Regions from separate parts of the Mesobacillus boroniphilus genome, predicted to be linked through region 2. Evidence: riboswitches for the same ligand, from Rfam matches in the RefSeq annotation. Region 2 holds a riboswitch; each other region holds the start of a gene.
The links. A riboswitch is a leader RNA that binds a small molecule or an ion and turns the genes downstream of it on or off. The one in region 2 is predicted to bind lysine.
Positions count from the first base shown of each region.

Region 1: another riboswitch for lysine. It lies ahead of DYI25_RS11875 (aspartate kinase); the one in region 2 lies ahead of DYI25_RS16200 (Na+/H+ antiporter NhaC family protein).
Region 3: another riboswitch for lysine. It lies ahead of DYI25_RS18870 (amidohydrolase); the one in region 2 lies ahead of DYI25_RS16200 (Na+/H+ antiporter NhaC family protein).

Region 1 is NZ_QTKX01000001.1:2,315,357-2,323,129, reverse strand. Features, by position in the region: gene DYI25_RS11885 (hypothetical protein) at 219-1,682, shown strand; gene uvrC (excinuclease ABC subunit UvrC) at 1,698-3,470, shown strand; lysine riboswitch at 3,542-3,719, shown strand; gene DYI25_RS11875 (aspartate kinase) at 3,894-5,126, shown strand; gene DYI25_RS11870 (YslB family protein) at 5,456-5,908, opposite strand; gene DYI25_RS11865 (succinate dehydrogenase cytochrome b558 subunit) at 6,375-6,983, shown strand; gene sdhA (succinate dehydrogenase flavoprotein subunit) at 7,081-7,773, shown strand, end outside.
Region 2 is NZ_QTKX01000002.1:689,415-697,187, reverse strand. Features, by position in the region: gene lipA (lipoyl synthase) at 1-154, opposite strand, end outside; gene DYI25_RS16215 (M23 family metallopeptidase) at 625-1,620, shown strand; gene DYI25_RS16210 (methionine/alanine import family NSS transporter small subunit) at 1,659-1,760, opposite strand; gene DYI25_RS16205 (sodium-dependent transporter) at 1,760-3,271, opposite strand; gene DYI25_RS16200 (Na+/H+ antiporter NhaC family protein) at 3,521-5,107, opposite strand; lysine riboswitch at 5,249-5,432, opposite strand; gene yunB (sporulation protein YunB) at 5,499-6,272, opposite strand; gene DYI25_RS16190 (HD-GYP domain-containing protein) at 6,395-7,504, opposite strand; gene DYI25_RS16185 (YunC family protein) at 7,772-7,773, opposite strand, start outside.
Region 3 is NZ_QTKX01000003.1:306,886-314,658, reverse strand. Features, by position in the region: gene DYI25_RS18875 (methyl-accepting chemotaxis protein) at 1-984, opposite strand, end outside; gene DYI25_RS18870 (amidohydrolase) at 1,133-2,731, opposite strand; lysine riboswitch at 2,888-3,065, opposite strand; gene DYI25_RS18865 (nuclease-related domain-containing protein) at 3,182-4,087, shown strand; gene DYI25_RS18860 (GntR family transcriptional regulator) at 4,632-5,360, shown strand; gene gntK (gluconokinase) at 5,353-6,888, shown strand; gene DYI25_RS18850 (GntP family permease) at 7,050-7,773, shown strand, end outside.

The DNA.
Region 1 (7,773 bases), on a different contig from region 2:
CTTAAAGGTTGTTTTTGTATTGATTGTTGCTTTCCGAACACATACAGTGATTCGAATTCTTAGAGGTGTCGGGCTCTTTTCGAAGATGCTTCCGTACTGGAAATGCGTAGATAATCGTAAAAACCCATATTCGGTTTTTACTTTGGGGGTAAAAGCAACAAAGTTTACGAAAATAGCGTACGTAAAAACGATTCTCGGTGGAAGTTAGTTGGTGTAAAATGTTGAATTTAGAAAAAATGAACAGAGTAATCATTCTTGGACTTAGTACGCTTGCAGTCCTTTACATTTTCATAATCCAGTTGAATTCACTTAATCCATTCGTATTCTCGTGGGATCAAGTCGACTTTACCCTGGCAATGGACAGGTATGACCTGCGTGCGATGCAGCCGCATTTCCCTGGCTATCCGTTTTTTATTGTAGGGGGATTGCTAACAGAACTCCTTGTGCAGACACCAAATCAGGCCCTGGTTCTATTTAATGTTTTAGTGTATGCCAGTTCAATCCTGCCTGTGTATCTACTTGGGTCAAGAATTGTTAGCAGGCCGAATGCCATTCTAATTGCAGCGGCAATTTATACTGCTAGTTATCCGTTGATCATAGTCAACCAGCCGATGTCGGAGGGGGCTGCACTTGCTGCTTTTTGGTGGTATTTCTGGAGTATCGCGGCAGCAGAGTCGAGGCCATCAGGGAAATGGATGCTGTTGCCGCTATTTTTGTTCAGTGTCCTATTAGGAATAAGGTTGAGCTACATTTCGATGGGAATCGGGCTCGTTTATCTATTATATAGAAAATGGGCAAAACATGAGCTTTCTTTGACAGGTGTTTTTAAATATGTGGTCATTGCTGCATTGTTTCAGTCAATCTGGGTTGGAGGGCTGATTATTTCTGAAGGTGGTCTCGTTAATTTTCTGGAGCTTGCTTTTGGATTTACCGGAGGGCATTTTCAGGAATGGGGAGGCACTTCGGTCTCGAATGAACTGTCTAGTTGGGCAAGGCTGAAAACATTCTTGTTTACCAACATTTTGTGGTGGGGAATCTTTTCACGAACAACTGTTTTGATGGTATTATATATAGTTATTGGCATATTTATTTTTTTGCCGTCGTCTAAAAGTAAAATTTATAAGGAAAACAGCTTTCATCTGGGCGCATTGCTGTTGCTCGCCTACGGGGTCTGGGCACTTTTTGCCCAGAATATTGAAAAACCGAGGCATATACTGCCATTAGCGCTATTGCTGGTCTTTCTTGGCCTGACTGTCTATTTTAAAAAAAGGGCAGGGGTGTATGCGAGCTTTTTGGTAATAGGGGTTATCATCGCCCAGGCAATTATTTCTTCAATTTATATACAAAAACAGGCTGTAATCGAGCCGGCCGTTTACCAGCTTGCACACTATCTTGAGGAGCAGCCAGAGGACTTCGTTTTGTATACATGGGAAGAAACCAGAGTGCTTCAGTATCTGAAGATGCCTTACCCACATAAACGAATCTATACCTATAGGATTTTCCTGCACGATCAGGGGTTATATAAAGGTAAGACAGTTTATTTAACAGACAGTGTTGTTGAAGGCTTCCGCTCTCAGGGGATTAATCTTGACGGGAAGCTTGAGAAAGTAAATACTTTTGCATCAGATAAAATTTTTGATCCAGTCTATCACGAGATTATTTTATATAAATGGACACCGTAACAGGAGGTGAATGGCATGAACGAGCAGATCAAGAATAAGCTTGCTATTCTTCCTGCGCAGCCAGGATGTTATTTAATGAAGGACAGACAGGGGACCATCATTTACGTAGGGAAAGCCAAGGTATTGAAGAACAGGGTGCGCTCTTATTTTACAGGATCGCATGACGGAAAAACGCTGCGTCTTGTAAATGAAATTGAGGATTTTGAGTATATCGTCACCTCCTCCGATATGGAAGCACTGCTTCTTGAAATCAACCTGATCAAGAAATATGACCCAAAATATAATATCATGCTCAAGGATGATAAATCGTATCCGTTCATCAAGCTGACTGCAGAACGGCATCCAAAGCTGATCATTACGAGAAAGGTAAAGAAGGATAGCGGCAAATATTTTGGGCCGTACCCGAATGTCCAAGCGGCGAATGAAACGAAGAAACTGCTGGACAGGATCTATCCGCTCCGGAAATGCTCGACGCTACCTGACCGTGTTTGCCTTTATTATCATCTGGGACAGTGCCTTGCTCCTTGTGTCAAGGATGTCAGCAAGGAAGAGTATAAACAGATTACGGATGAAATCTCGCGCTTCCTGAATGGAGGCTATAAGGACATAAAGGAAGATTTAACGGAGAAAATGGCTGGGGCTGCCGAGGAATTGGATTTTGAACGGGCAAAGGAATTTCGCGATAAGATTGCCCATATCGAGGCAACAATGGAAAAGCAGAAGATGACAACGACGGATTTTACCGACCGGGATGTGTTTGGCTATGCTGTCGATAAGGGATGGATGTGCGTGCAGGTATTCTTCATCCGCCAGGGCAAACTGATTGAGCGCGAGGTTTCGATGTTCCCGATTCACAATGAACCGGAAGAAGATATCCTGACATACCTGGGGCAATTTTACTCGAAAAATGAGCATTTTAAGCCAAGGGAAGTATTGGTGCCAGAAGGCGTGGACCTCGAAATGGCTGAAGGACTGCTTGGCGTGAAAGTCCTAAAGCCACAGCGCGGCAAGAAAAAAGAACTTGTCCATTTGGCGTCCAAGAATGCCGGTATCGCTCTAAAAGAAAAGTTTTCGTTAATTGAGCGCGATGAGGAACGGACGATTAAAGCTGTTGAAAACCTTGGCGAGCAGATGGGCATTTACACACCTCATCGGATTGAATCTTTCGATAACTCCAATATCCAGGGGACAGACCCGGTTTCGGCAATGATTGTTTTTATCGACGGCAAGCCTGAAAAAAGGGAATACCGCAAATACAAGATCAAATCGGTCAAAGGCCCGGATGATTATGAATCAATGAGAGAAGTCGTAAGGCGCAGGTATTCACGTGTCTTGAAAGAAGGCTTGCCACTGCCAGACTTGATTATCATTGATGGCGGAAAAGGACATATCGAGTCCGCGCGTGATGTCCTGGAGAATGAACTTGGACTGGATATTCCGATTGCCGGCCTGGCTAAGGATGATAAACACAGGACATCCCAGCTATTATATGGTAATCCTTTGCAGGTGATCGAACTGCCGCGGAACAGCCAGGAGTTTTACCTATTGCAAAGAATCCAGGATGAAGTGCATCGGTTCGCGATTACCTTCCATCGCCAGTTAAGGGGCAAAAGTGCCTTTCAGTCACTGCTCGATGATATTCCTGGCATTGGCGAAAAGCGCAAGAAAGTTTTGCTGAAGCATTTTGGATCGGTGAAAAAAATGCGGGAAGCCTCAGTGGAAGAGTTGACCGCTGCCGGCCTTCCAGCCAATGTTGCGGAGGAACTATATCAGAAATTACAGAATTAATGTAGCATTCTATTTTTTTGTGTGCTATAATGATAAAAAAATTTCATATAGCTATCACTTTAGAGCATTAAAGTGAAGATAGAGGTGCGAACTTCAAGAGTAAAGGCCTGGAGAATTGTAGGATTCAGCGAAGGGCTTTGAAAGGGGATGTTTGCCGAAGTGGGGAAATGCCTATCCATTTTCTCGCTGGTCCTTCGTTGAATAAACGCTGGATTGTCAAGATTGCCATCTTGGAGTGCTATCTCATGTTGCAGCGTTTATACACGTTTATCAAGCAATGGGAGACACTCTCATTGCTTTTTCTGTTTTTAGGGCTTTTTTATACATGTAAATCTTTGAAGGCTCTAGGGAAAGATACATATGCGTAGTAGCAATGAAACTCAAATAGAGGCAAAATACAGAATGAAGAGGCAGGGGAAACGTATGGGATTGATTGTACAGAAATTTGGTGGAACATCAGTTGGCAACGTTGAAAGGATCAGGAATGCTGCCAGCAGGACAGCGGAAGAACTGCAGAACGGCAACAATGTCGTGGTTGTCGTATCAGCAATGGGCAAAACGACGGACCATCTTGTCGACATGGCGAATGATATTTCGAGCGCGCCATCAAAGAGAGAGATGGATATGCTTTTGACAACGGGAGAGCAAATTACAATTGCTCTTTTCTCCATGGCATTGGCGCAAAATGGGATTGAGGCTGTTTCCTACACAGGCTGGCAGGCTGGAATCAAAACGGAAGCTGTCCACGGGAATGCCCGGATTGTCGATATAGAGACGGACAGGATTGCCAACGATTTAGAGAGTGGAAAAGTGGTCATTGTCGCGGGATTCCAGGGAGTTACTGATGATGGAGAAATCACCACACTTGGACGCGGCGGGTCAGATACAACGGCAGTAGCACTTGCAGCGGCTTTGAAGGCTGATAAATGCGATATCTATACCGATGTGACGGGCGTATTCACGACCGATCCAAGATATGTGAAAAGCGCGAGGAAATTGCTGAGTGTTTCCTATGATGAAATGCTTGAGCTGGCAAACCTGGGGGCAGGTGTGCTCCACCCGCGTGCGGTGGAATTCGCAAAGAACTATGGATTGCCACTTGAAGTAAGATCCAGCATGGAAAAAGAAAGAGGCACGACCATCGAGGAGGAGAATGAAATGGAACAGAATCTAATCGTACGCGGAGTTGCGTTTGAAGACCAAATCACGAGAGTATCAGTCCTTGGAGTAAGCACTTCATTAAAAGGACTTTCAACTATATTCACAACACTTGCCCAGAACCACATCAATGTTGATATCATCGTCCAGAGCAGAACAGAGGCAGGTACTGCCAATATATCCTTCTCAATCAAGAGCAACGATCTGCCAGAGACACTGGATGTATTAGAACGAAATAAAGAATCATTAAACTATCAAGCGGTCGAATCCGAAACCGGCCTGGCAAAGGTATCAATTGTGGGTTCAGGCATGGTTTCAAATCCAGGTGTTGCTGCCAAGATGTTTGAAGTACTTGAAGGAAACGGAGTCCAGGTGAAGATGGTAAGCACATCTGAAATTAAGGTTTCAACCGTTGTTGAGGAAAAACAAATGGTAAACGCAGTAGAATCACTCCACGAAGCATTTGAGCTTTACTCCGAAGCTGTTAAGACGAATTAAGAGAGTCGCTGAAGAAGCTTTCCTGGTGTGAGCTATCGGGAAAGCTTTTATGATTACTTATATGTAAACGTAAATGAGATCCTTAGAGATTTATACTCGCATTAGTGATGATGATGACGGATAAAAGGAGAAACGAAGAATTATCGTCACAATAAAGCGAATAATTTGCAGATAAAAAGGAAAAGCAAAAAATTATCGTCACATTCAATAGGATTATGTGGGAGAAAACGAGACAACTGTGGAATGGAAATAAGAAAAACAGGGAAAGTAACTAGAATTTTTAAGGGCACAGCAAGGGTTTCGCTGTGCCCCCCTGTCATTATACACTACTACTCAATCGAATCATTCTTATCCCATTTGATCGTGAACAAAATTTTCAATGATTTTTTATTGGGGTGTTCGAAGGCTTCAGCTGTTACTTTTTTCTGTTGTTCCATTTGCTGGGCAATGAAACCTGCTTCTAGCTGGAATGTGGTGTTTGGATTATTCTTCAGTCGGGAGGAAATTAGCTCGCTGCTAAGTTCAAGCACCATTTCTTTTCGGGATTCTTCTTTGATGGTTAATGTGCCCCAACTGGCATCCTGGAAAAACTGGATGGTTTCGTCAAGGGTTGCTAATGGAAACTTTCGGGCAAGGCGTTTTCCAGCCCAGTACAAGATTTCTGATGTATCTTTACCGAGAAGTTCTGGCAGAAGGACTTCCCTGACCAATTCATACCCAAATTCGGAAACAGCTATTGGCTGGTTCTCCGTTTTTTGCTCTGAAGTTGTTATTTCACTCATGTTCTCCCCTCTTTCTATCACTCTATTATAAACAATTTGCCGCGAAAACAACCTATGATCATAAATTAAAAAGTTGTTAAATTTTGCATGGCATAAGGAATTCTATAAAATTTTTCCATGTTTATACCATACCCGAAACTTGGTTATTCAAAAATTATTGTATCGGGAAATTTTTATCAGGCGTATCCAATAGGCAATAGTATTATTTTAATATACTCTTTAACCCGTTGGAATAATTAGAAAGAGGGATTTTTACAATATCAATATATTTTAAAAATTTTATTTGTATAAGCATTTTTATGTATCCGTTTTCTTGACGCTCTATTATGATGGGAGTAAAATGAACATGTCACATAATTGTAAGAAATGCTTATTTTTTGATGTTGGGTTGAATCAATCTGTTAGGTTAATAGGGATGGGGAGACAAACCTGAACATCACGGCCAAATTTCAAGGGGGGTATACATATGGCAGGTAGACAAGAGTTTTATTGGCGGAGGCTGCATTCATTGCTGGGTGTCATTCCAGTAGGTCTTTTCCTTATGCAGCACCTTGTAGTCAACCATTTTGCTACAGGGGGAGAAGAATCATTCAATAGCGCAGCACATTTTATGGAGCAGTTGCCTTTCAGGTATTTTCTAGAAATTTTCATTATCTTCTTACCATTATTATTCCATGCAATCTACGGTCTATATATTGCTTTTACAGCTAAAAACAATATAGGCCAATATGGCTATTTCAGGAACTGGATGTTCATGCTTCAGCGTGTGTCTGGTGTCATCACATTGATTTTCGTAGCATGGCATGTATGGGAAACTCGTATTGCTGCAGCATTTGGTGCAGACGTTAACTTCCAGATGATGGAGACGATACTATCAACTCCATTTATGCTTTGGTTCTATTTAATTGGTGTTATTTCTACTACTTTCCACTTTGCGAACGGATTATGGTCATTCTTCGTAAGCTGGGGAATCACTGTAACACCTCGTTCACAAGTGATTTCTACTTATATCACTATCGGAGTTTTCATTGCGCTTTCCATCGTAGGTGTCCGCGCAATCCTGGCATTTGTATAAGTCTTTTTCGAGGACTTCTGTCCGAAGCTTATACTGGAAAACGGTTTACTTTGATCGGATATGAAAGACAGACTTGGATTTAAGGGAGTGAGTCACGATGAGTAAAGGTAAGGTTATCGTAGTCGGCGGCGGTTTGGCTGGCTTAATGGCTACAATAAAAGTTGCAGAAACAGGAACTCCTGTTGAACTGTTTTCTCTTGTGCCGGTAAAACGTTCCCACTCTGTATGTGCACAGGGCGGAATCAACGGTGCAGTAAATACTAAAGGTGAAGGTGACTCTCCATGGGAGCACTTTGATGATACAGTTTACGGCGGTGACTTCCTTGCAAACCAGCCGCCTGTAAAGGCTATGGCTGAAGCAGCACCTGGAATCATCCACCTTCTTGACCGTATGGGCGTTATGTTCAACCGTACGCCAGAAGGTTTGCTTGATTTCCGCCGCTTTGGAGGTACTCAGCACCACCGTACAGCATTTGCTGGTGCGACAACTGGACAGCAGCTTCTATACGCTTTGGATGAGCAGGTGCGCCGTCATGAAGTGGCTGGTTTGGTCACAAAGTACGAAGGATGGGAATTCCTTGGAATCATTAAGGATGAAGAGGGCGTGTGCCGCGGAGTCGTTGCACAGAACCTGACTTCAATGGAAATCAAATCATTTGCTGCTGATGCTGTAATCATGGCAACTGGTGGCCCTGGTATCATTTTCGGTAAAACAACGAACTCTGTCATCAATACGGGTTCAGCTGCTGCGATCGTTTACCAGCAGGGAGGATATTATGCTAACGGTGAA
Region 2 (7,773 bases):
CCCAGCACTCATGGATGTTCGGGCATTTGGCTTCTTCACAAACAGTATGTAAGTTTTTCTCGCGCATCATCTTTTTCAAGCCAGTATAGTTTTCATTCGTATTTAACTTTATTTTCAGCCAATCAGGCTTTCTCTGTACCTCTTTTTTGCTCATTATTTTCACTCCATTCCTGCTGCATTACATCAAGAACACCATGTAAAAATCAAGGCCGGTATACAGCTTCTGATGTCACTTTACCACAACGAAAAAATATCGACAAGTACGATAAACTTGGGATTACCATTATTTGATATTTATGAAAAATCCCCATCATCGCAAACTATAACAAGAAAAGCGTAAGCGCCTTGGTCAGCCTCGACAAGCGATGGAGGGCCTGACAGTGATGTCGCTCTTTGATTTCATTGGCAGGACCGAAGCGTCTCGAGGAGTTAGGAGCCGTAGCTAGACAAATGACTCGAGCTGCTCAAAGCTAACGCTTCTCGCAAGATAATCGAGGAGCGAACTCAGTGACGAAAACTGGTTAGGCGCTGGAGCTAGACAAAGAAAAGCGCATAGCCGATTTTCCCAAAAAAGTACGCTGGCGCTGGAAAATAAAGGAGTCATAATTTGAAGGGAGGATTACGGTGAAATTCCTTAAAGCAGTTATTGTTCTTTTTTTACTATGCCCTGTCCTTTCTGTGGATCAAGCATCTGCAGCAGAGCAGGACGAAGATGTTTATAAAAAAAGAATGGAACTCTATACCAAAGTAGAAGCTGTTACCCAGATTCCCTGGTATTATATTGCCGCGGTGGATCAGTATGAGCGGAATGTCCGCCAGGCACGAAAGGATTTACCCAAGGCAGAAGGGATTGCCGGGGTTTATTTTAAACCCGAAGAGTGGGCTGGACTTCTGAATCCTAATCTTGAGGATAATAATCCTGTCTCCATTCAATTTTTCAATGGGATTGGATTCGACGGGAACGGGGACGGCAAAGCGAGCCTGAAGGACGATGAAGATGTGCTGCAGGCATTTGCCCAGTACCTCTTAACTTACGGGACAGACCATGAGAATATAAAAATTGGCCTTTGGAATTACTATAAGCGTGATAAAACAGTTGGTATCATAATTGGCAAAGCGATGATTTACAGACATTTCGGACGTCTAGACCTTGATACTCATGTCTTTCCTATGCCACTAAGAAGCAACCACAGCTATAACAATACGTGGGGTGACGCCCGAGGCTGGGGCGGCAGACGGATTCATGAAGGAACAGATATTTTTGCTGGCTATGGAGTGCCTGTACGTGCGACAGGATACGGAATCGTTGAAATGAAGGGGTGGAACAAGTATGGCGGATGGCGTGTGGGCATTCGTGACATCAATAACACCTATCACTATTTCGCGCACTTGAGTGGCTTCTCCAAGGACCTTAAAGTAGGACAAATCGTCGAGCCTGGCACTGTGATTGGCGGTGTTGGAAGCTCTGGGTATGGCCCACCGGGAACAAGCGGAAAGTTTCCTCCTCACTTGCATTACGGAATGTATAAGGATAATGGCTATACGGAATGGTCATTTGATCCGTACCCTCACTTGAAATTATGGGCAAGACAAGAAAGAGCCAGGTTGAAAAAAAAATAAAGTAAAAAGGCCAACCTCAACAGGTTGGCCCTACTATTTTATGAACGTGCTTTCCTTACAGCATATATGACACTCGCTGCAAGTCCTCCCCAGATAATCACCATACCTACAACCATCATTACTACTGCACTAAGGTCCATTATTTAGAAACCCCCTTGTCTTGTGGAATTTCATAAAGTGAGTTATCCCATTTCTTTGCGTTAGTGAACACGAATCCGGCTACAATCGCACCGATTGCCACTAGCCATCCAGAGTAAACATTAAACATCACCGGGTAGCCGCCGTAGCTTGTTTTGATATCTGTAATGATATTCATTACCATCATGACGCCAAGTACCAAAGGCGTGACATATTTAAGTGAAATATTCCACCAGCTTCCCAGGCGGATGTCAGAGACACCATCAGCATGTGCACGAAGGCTGTCAAGTTCCTTGGCAACCCAGGCAATGAATACCACCTGGACAAGTCCAGCAAGAGCTACACCATAGTTGTTGATAAAAGCATCAGCTGAATCAAGGAAATTCAATCCTCCCTGAGTCGCAAACAGGATTGAAATCAAAGAAGATAGACCGCCGCCGATTAGGACAGCTTTTGTACGGGAAACATTGAATTTGTCCTGGACACCCGCTACATAAGTCTCAACGATTGAAATCAATGAAGACAGTCCAGCAAGCGTCAAGCTGACGAAGAATAGTACTCCGAATGCCGCGCTGAATGCAGGCAGTTCATTAATGATTTGCGGGAATACCGCGAATGCAAGGATAACACCTTTGCTTACTACTTCGTTAACTGGTTGACCTGATTGCATTGCCATGAAGCCCAATGCAGCAAATACCCCGATACCAGCCAGCAACTCAAAGGAAGAGTTAGCAAACGCTGTAATGAATGCATTATTTGTGATATCAGATTTTTTCGGAAGATAACTTGAATAAGTGATCATGATTGCAAAAGCAATTGATAAACTGAAGAAAATTTGTCCATACGCCGCAACCCAAACTTTACCATTCAGGATTTGGCTCCAATCTGGTTTAAAGAATGCATTTACGCCATCAATAGCTCCATCTAGAGTTAAAGCGCGAACTACGATCACAAAGAATAAAATGACGAGTGCCGGAATAAAAATTTTGTTCGCAACTTCGATCCCTTTCTTTACTCCCTTGAGCAAAATACCAAGAGTGATGACCCATACAATGACCAAAGGAAGGAATACACCAGGTACGATACTTCCAACCTGACCAGCGTCAACTACTTTTAAATAATCACCGACTAGGAATGTCAGAGGGTCGTCTCCCCACTGTTTGCTTAGCGAGAAATAGGCGTAAGACATCGCCCAGGCAATGATGACTGCATAATAGGTTGAGATCACGAAGGAAACAGCAACCTGCCACCAGCCAATCCATTCAGATTTTTTATTAAATCTTGCAAAGCTTAACGGTGCAGAACCACGATACTTATGGCCTAGTGTAAACTCTAATATCAGAATTGGAATACCTGCTGTCAAGAGCGCGAACAAGTATGGGAAGAAAAATGCTCCCCCTCCATTCTCATAGGCTACTCCTGGAAAGCGCCAAATATTTCCCAACCCGACTGCCGATCCTACCGCGGCAAGAATGAATCCTGCTCTCGTTCCCCACTGTGGACGATTTTCCATTTTTAGTCCCCCTTGCCTTCTAATCATCTGGAAAATGTTGATAATTAGAAAGTTTTATATTTTCAGATTATTTAGTCTAGGAATAGTATAGCTAGTTTTTAATTGCTTGTCAAAATATTATTTTAGTCATAATAAAAATATTCCTAAAAAAATTTTCCCAACTATACGGTACTCCCTATTAAATGGGATTCTATTACCACTTTTTTAAAAATATGAAAAAAGCTGTCTGAAAGTCAGACAGCCTTAACATTATTCTGCAAGATTTTCTTTTAATACTTCTTCCTGAGTTGTCTTGCTTCCGAATATGAAAGCAAAAGCAGCAAGCAGGATTGCCACCACCGCAAGAGCTGTCAGAGTGCTTCCGGTGAATCCGATGATCAGGAATCCAACAGAAGAAATCGCAGCGGAAATCAGAGCGTATGGCAACTGAGTCATGACATGGTCTAAGTGGTGTGAGCCAGCGCCAGTTGATGAAAGGATCGTAGTATCGGATATTGGTGAACAATGGTCACCAAAAACCGCGCCCGCCAATACTGCTGCTAATGCTGGCAGCATGATGGTTATATCAGCTGCAGCAGCGATATCACCTGCAATCGGAAGCAGTATGCCGAATGATCCCCATGAAGTTCCTGTTGAGAAAGCCATGATTCCAGCTACGAGGAATAGCAGGAACGGCAGGAATGAGATATTGATATTAGAACTTTCAACAATACCAGCAAGATACTTTCCAGTTTCAAGTCTTCCAATCAAGTCAACAATGACCCATGCGAAGATCAGGATATAGATAGCTGGGAGCATTGATTTAATGCCCTCAACAATTCCTTTTCCAAAAACATTGGCATTAACGCCTTTTAAAACAACTGCCTGCCTTACAAAAAGAATCAGCGCTACAGCAAGGCCAAGCAATCCGCCAGTAACAAGAGACTTAGTTACATCTGTATTTTCAAAGATACCGAAAATGGTTACTTCTCCTTCAACAGCACTTGCGCCTGTCCAAAGCATCATGCCAACCGTTCCAGCGACAAGGGCAACAATCGGCCATACAAGGTCTCCAACGGTCCCTTTTGTACTTGTAGGAAGGTCATCCTTCAGTTCTCCCGGTACAGGCTTGTCCTGAGGAACAACAATTCCTTCTGTGATCGCACGTTCTTCATGCTTTTTCATCGGCCCAATTTCGATGTTTCGCAGAGATACGATAAAGACCATTGCTAATGCTGCAAGTGCGTAGAAATTCATTGGCACAATTTGCATGAATCCTGAGAACGCACTATATTCATTTACACCGTGTGCAGCAAGAATTGTACCAATTAATGCGATGATATAGGCACCCCAGCTGGAAATCGGTGAAATAACACACATAGGTGCTGAAGTTGAATCGATAATATATGCTAGTTTTGCACGCGAAACCTTTTGTCGGTCTGTGATCGGACGTGTAATTTGGCCGACTGCCAGAGCATTGAAATAATCATCAATGAAAATAATAACTCCTAAAAATGCACCAACAAGCTGTGCTCCGACTCTTGTTTTTACGCGCTTCATCGCCCATTCGCCAAACGCACGGCTTCCGCCAGAAATGGAAATGAATGCTGTGATTGTACCCAATAATAATAAGAATAGGATAATGTACAGGCTATATGTGTTCAGTTCTCCATCTGCGACGACAATGCCCTTGGCCGCGTCCCACATAATAGCAAATGTTTCTGCGATATTAAATCCAGCAAGCAAAAAAGCCGCTGCGACGATGCCTGTCCCCAATGACAACAGCACTCGCCTTGTGATTACTACCATTAAGATTGCCACTAATGGCGGCAGCAATGAAAAAATTGTGTTCTCCATTATTTCTTTCTCCTCCTTGTTTTTGACAGGGGGAAACTTTTACATGACAAGAGTTTAGTTGCTTTTTTAAAAATAAATAAAAAAGGGCAACGATAGAGAACATTCTATCGCTGCCCTTAATAAGCAACTAGTGTCTCCATCACGATCTGTAGCTCCCCATTATGGATATACCTCCATAATGACAGTGATACTCTTGTTCAAAGTATCCCCAGCAATAAAAAATGTGACTCATTTATTATTGCTTCGGCAAAATTCCCTTTCAGCTGCGATCAATGTTGTCATCCTCACACAGCTTAATCTTGAACCCTGCGCCTCTACCCCATCGGAATGATGTGGTTTATTATTCAATTGATTTTATAATATAACAATATCGCTAACTTGACAACTGTTATTATTGACCAGGCTGGCCAGGAAGTTGAATCGCAGGTGGTATGACCCCACCGCCGCCGCCATTATAAAATTGCGGTACCTTTCCAGGGTAGTAGAAGCTGCCAATCGGAATATTTTCCTGCACAGTCGCAATTTCGGTCGCGAAAGGAATAATAATCTGCACATTGACTTTTACCCTGACCGAAACATTGATCAGCGTATTGTTGATTCCGTGTTCTTCTGTATCCCAGACAACATCCGCTGTCACATCGCCGATGGCATTGAATTTCACTGGAACTCTCGGGCCCATATTACCTAGAAGTGCATTATTGGTGGCCTGGCCCAATGGGACGTAATAGATTATTCCTGCTTCCCTGTCCTCTTCATCTGTAACCAGTTCTACATCTGAAAGCATTTCTAGCGAGGTGAGATTCCCTCTTTCAGCTTCTTTAAGGTTCATTTGCACAATGTTTGTCGTTTCTGCTTTTACCCTATTGATGATTTCAGTATTGAATTTCACTACAGTGGTCGTTCCGCCATCCACAGGAACAAACTCTATGACTTTATCAGTATCCATACCACTGACGATTTTTTTATTGATGGCCTTGTTGATCACCAGGGTCGCAATCTTCCTTGTCTGGGATGTTGCGTATTTCATCAAAGTTGGCTCGAGCCCTTTATCTATGATCCAGAGTCCTGCTGCTGTTGAAAAGGAAAAAAAGACGAATGTCAGCAGGAATACATACCTGAAAGGCAAAGGTCCTTTCCGAGGCAGCCGCCGGCCGAATTTTGCCAAAACAAATCCCCCCTCTAAAGCTATATGTATGCTTCAAAGGGGGGAACTAGCCTAAAAACTATAAGCTCTTTTCATAAACTTTGTCTTTATGGATTTTTATCACTATGGCTTAAGCACGAAAATCAATAACTGTTGGCGTACTCATATTTAATGATTGTATCGCAGCTGACAATCATCAATGATAGATTCGACTTCAGATCAAGATGATACGGTTCCACTCTCTGGTCCTGGTCTTCGAGTATCCGGACAACTGGCCGCTCACTCAAGCCTGGATTCTGAGCAGCGACAACTCCCTTTCGTCCATCGCTTAAAATAACGGTAAGGCCGACTGGATAAATCGCAACCGCTTTTCGGAAGGCGTCGACTACCTTTGAATCAAACAGGCTCCCTGAGCCCGAGTAAAGAATTTCAAGACCTTCATGCGGCAGCATGGCCGGTCTGTAAACACGATTCGAAGTAACGGCATCGAACACATCAGCCACACCAAGTATCTTGCCGAATAAGTGGATTTCATCACCCTTCAATCCACGTGGATACCCTGCACCATTCAATCGTTCGTGATGCTGGTATGCACAATGAGCCACAATCAGCGGAACGGTCGGGATATTCCTGAGAAGCTGGAAGCCGTCCTCAGCGTGAGCCTTGATGATTTGGAATTCTTCCGCAGTCAGCTTGCCTGGCTTTGATAATATTTCTTCTGGGACCATCATTTTTCCAACATCATGTAAAATCGCACCAAGCCCCAGCTGTTCCAGTTCCTTTGGCGGCAGCTTCATTTCTATTCCAATCGCAAGAGCGTAGAGTGTTACATTTAAAGAATGCGAAAAGATATAGTCGTCATGAAGGAATACATCCGAAAGCAAGTTCAGAAGTTCCTTGCTACCTTGCAGTTCCTCCAGTAAATCAGCAATCAACCTCTTAAATTTCCTCGCCGATTTTTCCAGTACAAAGGTTTGCGAAATTTTTGAATCCAGCTGGATTTGCTTGAATGTATCTCCAATCGTCATGATTGCATTGATGCGCAATTCATCCCGTATTGAATTTTCCACGATGATATCATCGGTATCAGGGTCTTTAATATAAATATAATCAATCCCAAACTCTTCAAGGCGTCTGAGGATCTTCAACTCGAGCCGTGCCCCTACATTCAGCAGAACTTGGCCCTTGTCATTATAGATGGCTTTTCCGAGTAAAGCCCCTTCCTCTACCGAAGTGGTGGCTACGAGTCTCATGTCAATTCCCACTTTATTTGTTAGTTGGTGGTGGCTATTTTCGCAGATAACTACCAAAAAAAGCCAAAAAACAAGAAAATTTTACTTAAAACGACAATATTTTTATATATTTTATCACAATTTTTAAAAAAATTGTGATTCCGTTTCATTTTTGAGTTGGGAAAAAAGTAGTTCAATTAATATATCGGATGACCACATTGTTTATTAACATTTGCCACAATATATTCACTAAATCACGCAAAAAAACAGCCCACTCAGGCTGTCTTTTT
Region 3 (7,773 bases), on a different contig from region 2:
CATCTCGCCTACCGCTTTCGCACTTTCCTCGGTATTTTTACTCTGGAGCTCTGCACCGCCTGCGACCTCCTGGATTGCCGTTGCTACCTGGTGCGTAGCAGAATTGGTCTGTTCCGTACTTGCCATCATTTCTTCAGCAGAGGCGGCAACCTGCTCCGAAGTACTGCTTACCTGCAAAATCAAATTCCTCAAGTTGGTCGCCATTTCATTAAAATCTGTTGCTAACTGCCCAATTTCATCGTTATTCTTCACATTGATTTTATCAATAACGAGGTTTCCATCAGCCAATTGCTTTGCCGCCTGAGACACAAGCTGGACAGGCTTGGAAATCACCCTGCTTATGTAAGTTGCAATTCCGATTCCAATGATAAAAGCCGCTGCACTGAGTATAATGATCAGCAAGGCTACTTTTTGTACGTCTCCAGATAACGTTTCACTCGTAGAATTCAAGGCATCTTCCTGGTACTCAAACGCATCCTCAGCAGCAGAATTCAGGCTGAAGATAAGAGGATTTCCTTTTTCCTGCATCAACAACCTGACCTTGACCATTTGTTCATCTCTTATTAAAATAAAAGCCTCTGATGCCATCTCATAATATTGTGCCTCAGCTGCAACAAGGTTATCTCCTACCTTCTTCTCCTCAGCTGATTCTGTCGAGCTTAAATATTTTTTAGAGCTTTTTTCAAAATCTTCTACCGCACCCTCAAATTCAATCAGGCTTTCACCATCACCATTTGCCATATACTTTTGGAGTGCCAGTTGCTCCCTCATGATTGCATCCTTCATCTCGACAATCAGATTCACCTTATCCATCCGTTCATCAATGGATGAAGAATACTGGTTGTTCATCTTGTTAAACTGAAAATTCGTTATGATTGCCACAACTGCCAGCAAAGTCAAAACCGAGAAAAAGCCCGCCAATAGTTTGGCGCGAACATTGAACTTCATCTGTGATTTTCTTGCGAATCTCTTCTTGAATTTCATTTTCCGCTCTCCTGTCCAGCAATATAGTAAATTACTATTCTTACTTTCTATTTCGGTTTAATTTTTGAAAATTTTAGGACTTTAGCCATAAAAACGAAAAAAGGACGGTTTTCTTCCAATTTAGAAGTAAAAAACCGTCCCCATACTGCTAAGAATGCCTGCGATATTTGACTTCTCCGCCTATGATGGTCATTTCAACTTTCATCGTTAAAAGTTCATCCGGTTCTTCCATTTCGAATGGATTGGCTGAGTAAACGGTAATATCCGCTAATTTTCCGCGGGAGATCGTTCCTTTAAGCGTCTCTTCGTTCGTTGGATAAGCACCGAGCTCTGTGAACAAGCGGAACGCATCGACCATCGACAACTTCTGCTCTGGCACATAACCGTCATGGGTTTCACCTGGTTTTTTCCGAGTGACTGCGGCATGGATTCCGAGAATTGGATCGACTGGCTCAACCGGAGAATCAGAGCCTCCTGCACAAATAACACCTGCTTCCATTAATGTTTTCCATGCGTAGGAAAGCTTGATTCTCTCTTCACCTAGACGCTCCTGGACCCATGGGAAATCACTCGCAATAAACCGCGGCTGGATATCCGCAATCCTGCTAGGTGCTTTCAGTCGAGGAATCAATTCTTCTCTTAAAACCTGGGCATGAATCAGCCGGTCGCGATATGCTACAGTTGGGAACTGATCCAGCACATCGAGAACATTTTCCAGTGCCTGATCGCCAATCGTATGGACTGCAATCGGCATATCCAGCTCCCGTGCACCTTTCACGAGTTCGTATAAATGCTCCTGATCATACATCGCATCGCCGTAATGGCCTGGCGCATCACTATATGGTTCCGATAACAGTGCGGTTCTCCGGCCAAACGCCCCGTCGGCAAAAATCTTCACCGAGCCGATTTGCAGCGTATCATTGCCATAACCAGTGTACATTCCAGCTTCTTTCAGGTTTGGTAAAAATTCATGGTTGATCAAGAGATTGCTGCGTAAGCCGAGCTGCTCTCCATTTAAAAGCTCATTGAATAGATTCCACGTTTTTTCAAGCCCGCCGAGATAAAGCGGATCATTCGTATGTACGCTAGTCAGCCCCTTGCTCATCGCAAAATGCATCGTCTGGCGCATCGCTTTTTTCCAGTCGTCGTATGAGCGCTCAGGGATGTACTGCCTGATCAGATTCGCCGCTGACTCCAGGAATAATCCCGTCGGCTGTTTCGTAATATCATCCAGTACGATGGTGCCGCCTTCTGGCACTGTAATTGCCGGGTGATAGCCGCTCACTTCCAACGCCTTGCTGTTGACTAGAGTCGCGTGCAAGCATGTTCTTGTTAAAAATAACGGATTGACAGGCGCCACATAATCCAGCTCCGAAATCGTCGGGATTCCTCCGTCCGTAAAAAGATTCTCATCCCAGCTGCTGCCGACAATCCATTCCCCCGGCGCAAGCTGACTGGCTTTTGCCTGAATTTTTGCCAGCATCTCATGCTTGGACGTGATTCCGACAAAATCGAGATTGATAAAACTATCCGCCATAATCGACAGGTGAAGATGGCTGTCAATCAGGCCAGGAGTAGCTGTTTTTCCTTCCAAATCGATCACCTGTGCCTGGCTGCCCCATTGCAGCACCATATCTGCGGATGATCCCATATCAATAAAACGGCCATTTTCGATGACCACTGCTTGTACAATTGGATTGCGCGTGTTGAATGTATAGATGGTTCCATTTTTGTATATGGTTCTCAAGAAGAATCTCCCCTTTGGATAGATAAAAATGGTGAATGCCTGGGGAGTGCGTTAGGAGTTTGATAGAAGGGGGATACTTGGAAAGCTCTGGCATGCAAAAAGCAATGACAGAAAATAACCTATCATTGCTTTTTACAATATACGTTATCCTCCATTTCGATCAGTAGTTCTCCATGCACAAAACCAAGCATGACAGTCTGCTCCTTGTTCAGAAAGCATCCCAGCAGTAACCAGTTTGACCCTAATTACGCTTCGGCAAACAACCCTTTCATCCACCATCAACGATGTCATACTCCGATGGACTAATCTTGTTATTCGCTCCTCTACCTCACCGATCTGATAAGATCATATGAAATTAGGTTAATAGTAACAGATTTATCATAATTCGTAAAATGTTCACTGATTTTTCGCGGGCACTTTTTTACAATGAAAGAAGAAAGGAAGTGGAATATGATAGTAAAAGAAAGAACCAAACCAGAAGAATTAGTAATCCTACAAACCCTTAAGGCCCGGATGGAATTGGAAGAGAAAGATGCTCAAAACCTGCGAACGCTGGAGAAAGGCTATGAAGGAGAAGTACACTTCGATCATTGGTTCACGAACCATATAGTCGAAAGCCTCATTATCAACGACCTGCTCCTCGAAGTAAATGGCACTCATTTTCAAATCGACTCCCTCGTGATCACGCAGGACCGGCTGCATCTTTTCGAAGTGAAAAATCTTGAAGGAGACTATTATCTGGATGGAGACAAATTTAAGACAGTCGCCGGCACCGAAATCAAAAATCCCCTCCATCAACTAAGCCGCGCAGAATCTCTACTAAAGCAACTACTAAAAAATCTGGGCTTTTACATCCCTCTCGAACCTCACCTCGTGTTCATCAACCCTGAATTCGCCCTTCTGCAAACACCACTAAAATCACCCATTATTTTACCAAACCAACTGAACCGCTTTATGGATAAGATGAACCGTACCACTTCAAAATTAACAAACAAACATACCAAACTGGCGGAGGCACTATTGTCTTTGCATATTAAGAAATCACCATTTTCCAGAGTGCCGGGATACGATTTTGATCGGTTGAGGAAAGGGGTTATTTGTGAGGCTTGCGGGGAGTTTTTGGAGAGTTATAGCAGGAATAAATTCATTTGCAGGCAATGTGAATCTCAAGAGCATATTGAATCGGTGGTGATTCGTGCCGCCAAAAGTTTTCAGTTGCTTTTTCCAGAGCGCAAAGTGACCACAGCGACTCTCTATGAGTGGATCGATGCTCGTATCCCCCCGAAAACCATTAGGAGAGTATTAAAGAGCAATTTCTCAGCCAAGGGAGAGTGTAGTTCCACCTATTACGAGTAATGGAGTACTATAAGAATTGCCATGAAGTGTCTATCACCTTTATGGTAATTTTTTTATTTTTTATATTACCGAAATCTTCGGCTCCTCCTCTTTTCGGGCACATGTTCCTCCAACTTGTTACCGAAATCTTCGGCTCCTCCTCTTTTCGGGCACATGTTCCTCTAACTTGTTACCGAAATCTTCGGCTCCTTCTCTTTTCGGGCAGATGTTCCTCTAACTTGTTACCGAAATTTTCGGCTCCTCCTCTGTTCGGGCACATGTTCCTCCAACTTGTTACCGAAATCTTCGGCTCCTCCTCTTTTCGGGCACATGTTCCTCCAACTTGTTACCGAAATTTTCGGCTCCTTCTCTTTTCGGTCACATATTTCTAACTCTGTTAACTCCCATACACCTCTGGACAAAATCACATCACAAATCCCCCCATCCTGGAATGACCACAAAATAATTTGGCAAAATAAACAAAACAGAAAACGCTTGCAATTTTTCAAATCCGTTTTATAATACTTGTATACAAGTATACTTGATTAACCAGGAAGGTGATGTAATGACGGAAAAGCAGGAATTTCTTTATCCCCAGAAATGGCTTTCAAAAGCATCGACTGGTGACCGTGTCGCAAGTGAGCTACGGATGCAAATAATCTCGGGATTGATTGAAAGCGGTGCCATCCTTTCGGAAAATAAACTGGCTGCCGACTTCAGTGTCAGCCGTTCTCCAATCCGGGAAGCATTGAAAATTCTCGCTTCCGAAAACTTGATCCGACTTGAACGAATGGGTGCCGTTGTCATTGGACTGACAGAAAAAGATATCGAAGAGATTTACGACGTCCGCTTATTGATCGAATCATTTGTTTTTGAACGACTCATTAAAATAGACACGACTGACCTGGTAATTGAATTGAGCAAGATCCTCGAAATGATGAAAATTGCCATCAAATACAAGGATGCCGACGAATTCAGCCTGCAGGATGTCCTCTTCCATGAAACGATCATCCGGGCGATTAATCATTCCTATATCAAAATGATCTGGGACAACACGAAACCCGTCATGGAAGCTTTCATCCTGTTATCGATGCGGGCAAGAATCAAAGAAAAATACGAGGACTTCGACCGCATCCTCGAAAATCACGAGCTTTATATTGAAGCCATCAAAACGAAGAATCGCGAACTTATGATTAAATCCTTACACCAAAATTTTGATGATGTTCAAGGTAAAGTTGAAGACCTTTGGATATCGCAGCAAACGCTTTCCAAGGGAGTGGAGAAAAGTGACTGAGTATATGCTAGGGGTCGACATCGGTACAACAAGTACCAAGGCTGTTTTATTCAGTGAAAAAGGTGAAGTCGTCCAGCAGGAGAACATTGGCTACCCTCTTTATACACCGGATATTTCAACAGCCGAGCAAGATCCTGAAGAAATTTATATGGCGGTTCTGACGGCCATTACAAAAATAATGAAGCACCACCAGCAAAAAAAATTGGCTTTCATCTCATTCAGCAGCGCGATGCATAGCGTCATTCCGATTGATGAAAATGATGAGCCGCTTACACCATGCATCACCTGGGCGGACAACCGCAGTGAAGCATGGGCTCATAAAATCCAGAATGAACTGAATGGACATGAAATTTACAAGCGCACCGGAACGCCGATACATCCGATGTCACCATTAAGCAAAATTGCCTGGATTGTGAACGAGCGTCCCGAAATCGCCACCAAGGCGAAAAAATACATCGGTATCAAGGAGTTTATTTTTAAAAAGTTCTTTGATCAGTATGTGGTTGATCACTCATTGGCGTCAGCAATGGGGATGATGAATCTCAAGAATCTGGACTGGGATGAAGAAGCCCTGCAAATTGCAGGAATCACCAAAAACCATTTATCCGAGCTTGTACCGACTACAAAGACTTTCACGAACATCGATCCGGAAATTGCGATGCAACTGGGAATTGACCCACAGACACCTTTCGTCATCGGTGCAAGTGACGGGGTCCTTTCCAACCTCGGAGTCAATGCGATTGGCAAAGGCGAAATTGCAGTCACAATCGGGACAAGCGGTGCTATCCGTACGATTATCGACGAACCGCAAACCGATGAAAAAGGACGGATTTTTTGCTACGCACTGACTGAAAACCACTGGGTAATCGGCGGACCTGTTAACAATGGCGGGATGGTCCTTCGCTGGATCCGCGATGAATTCGCTGCATCAGAAGTCGAGACAGCAAAGCGTTTAGGAATCGATCCTTATAATGTGTTAACTAAAATCGCTGAGCGCGTAAGGCCTGGAGCGGAAGGGTTGTTGTTCCATCCATACCTTGCAGGCGAGCGTGCCCCTTTATGGAATCCTGATGTCCGCGGTTCCTTTTTCGGACTGACGATGTCCCATAAAAAAGAGCACATGATCCGCGCAGCATTAGAGGGGGTCATTTTCAACCTGTATACCGTCTTTTTAGCGCTCACCGAAGCGATGGAGAGTCCGGTTACAAGGATTCAGGCTACCGGTGGTTTCGCAAGATCAGATGTATGGCGCCAGATGATGTCCGATATATTCGACATTGAGGTAGTCGTTCCTGAAAGCTACGAAAGCTCTTGCCTTGGTGCTTGCATCCTCGGTCTTTATGCAACAGGTAAAATTGATTCGTTTGATGTAGTTTCTGACATGATCGGCAGTACTCAAAAACATATGCCGAATGAGGAAGCCGCAAAAGAATACAGACAGCTGGTGCCAATCTTCATCAGCTTATCGAGAGCACTGGAACAAGATTATTCAAGAATAGCAAACTATCAAAGAAGCTTGATTAAATAAGGGGACACCTGATCCCCGGCACCAAAATGTTAGCGCTTTATTTTACAGAGTAACAGCTGGTTTTTCACTTATTCAAAAGCGGGACCTGCTCGTTGCACAATTTCAAAGAGGAAACACTCCGCTCTATGCGGGAAATATAGACATCTTAGGGGGAAATTACAATGCCATTGGTTATTGTAGCAATTGGTATCTTAGCTTTACTTTTATTGATCATGGGCTTAAAACTAAACACTTTTGTCTCATTGATCATCGTTTCATTCGGGGTTGCTTTAGCGCTTGGTATTCCATTAGGAGAAGTTGTTAAAACAATCGAAGCCGGCTTAGGCGGCACACTTGGCCACCTGGCGTTAGTCTTCGGGCTTGGTGCTATGTTGGGTAAATTGATCGCAGATTCTGGCGGTGCTCAGAGAATCGCGATGACCCTTGTAAACAAATTCGGTGAAAAGAACATCCAATGGGCAGTCGTAGTGGCTTCGTTCATCATTGGTGTCGCTCTATTCTTTGAAGTAGGTTTAGTATTATTGATTCCGATCGTATTTGCGATTTCAAGAGAATTAAAGATTTCAATCCTATATCTAGGTATTCCGATGACTGCTGCTTTATCTGTAACTCATGGATTCCTGCCTCCTCACCCAGGACCAACTGTCATTGCTGGTGAGTTTGGGGCAAACATTGGTGAAGTATTGCTTTATGGCTTTATCATTGCCATTCCAACTGTGATTCTTGCAGGGCCTGTATTTACGAAAATCGCTAAAAAACTTGTACCAGAATCTTTCAACAAAACTGGAAGCATCGCTTCTTTAGGCGAACAAAAAACATTCAAACTTGAAGATACTCCTGGTTTCGGGATCAGCGTTTTCACAGCATTACTACCAGTTATATTAA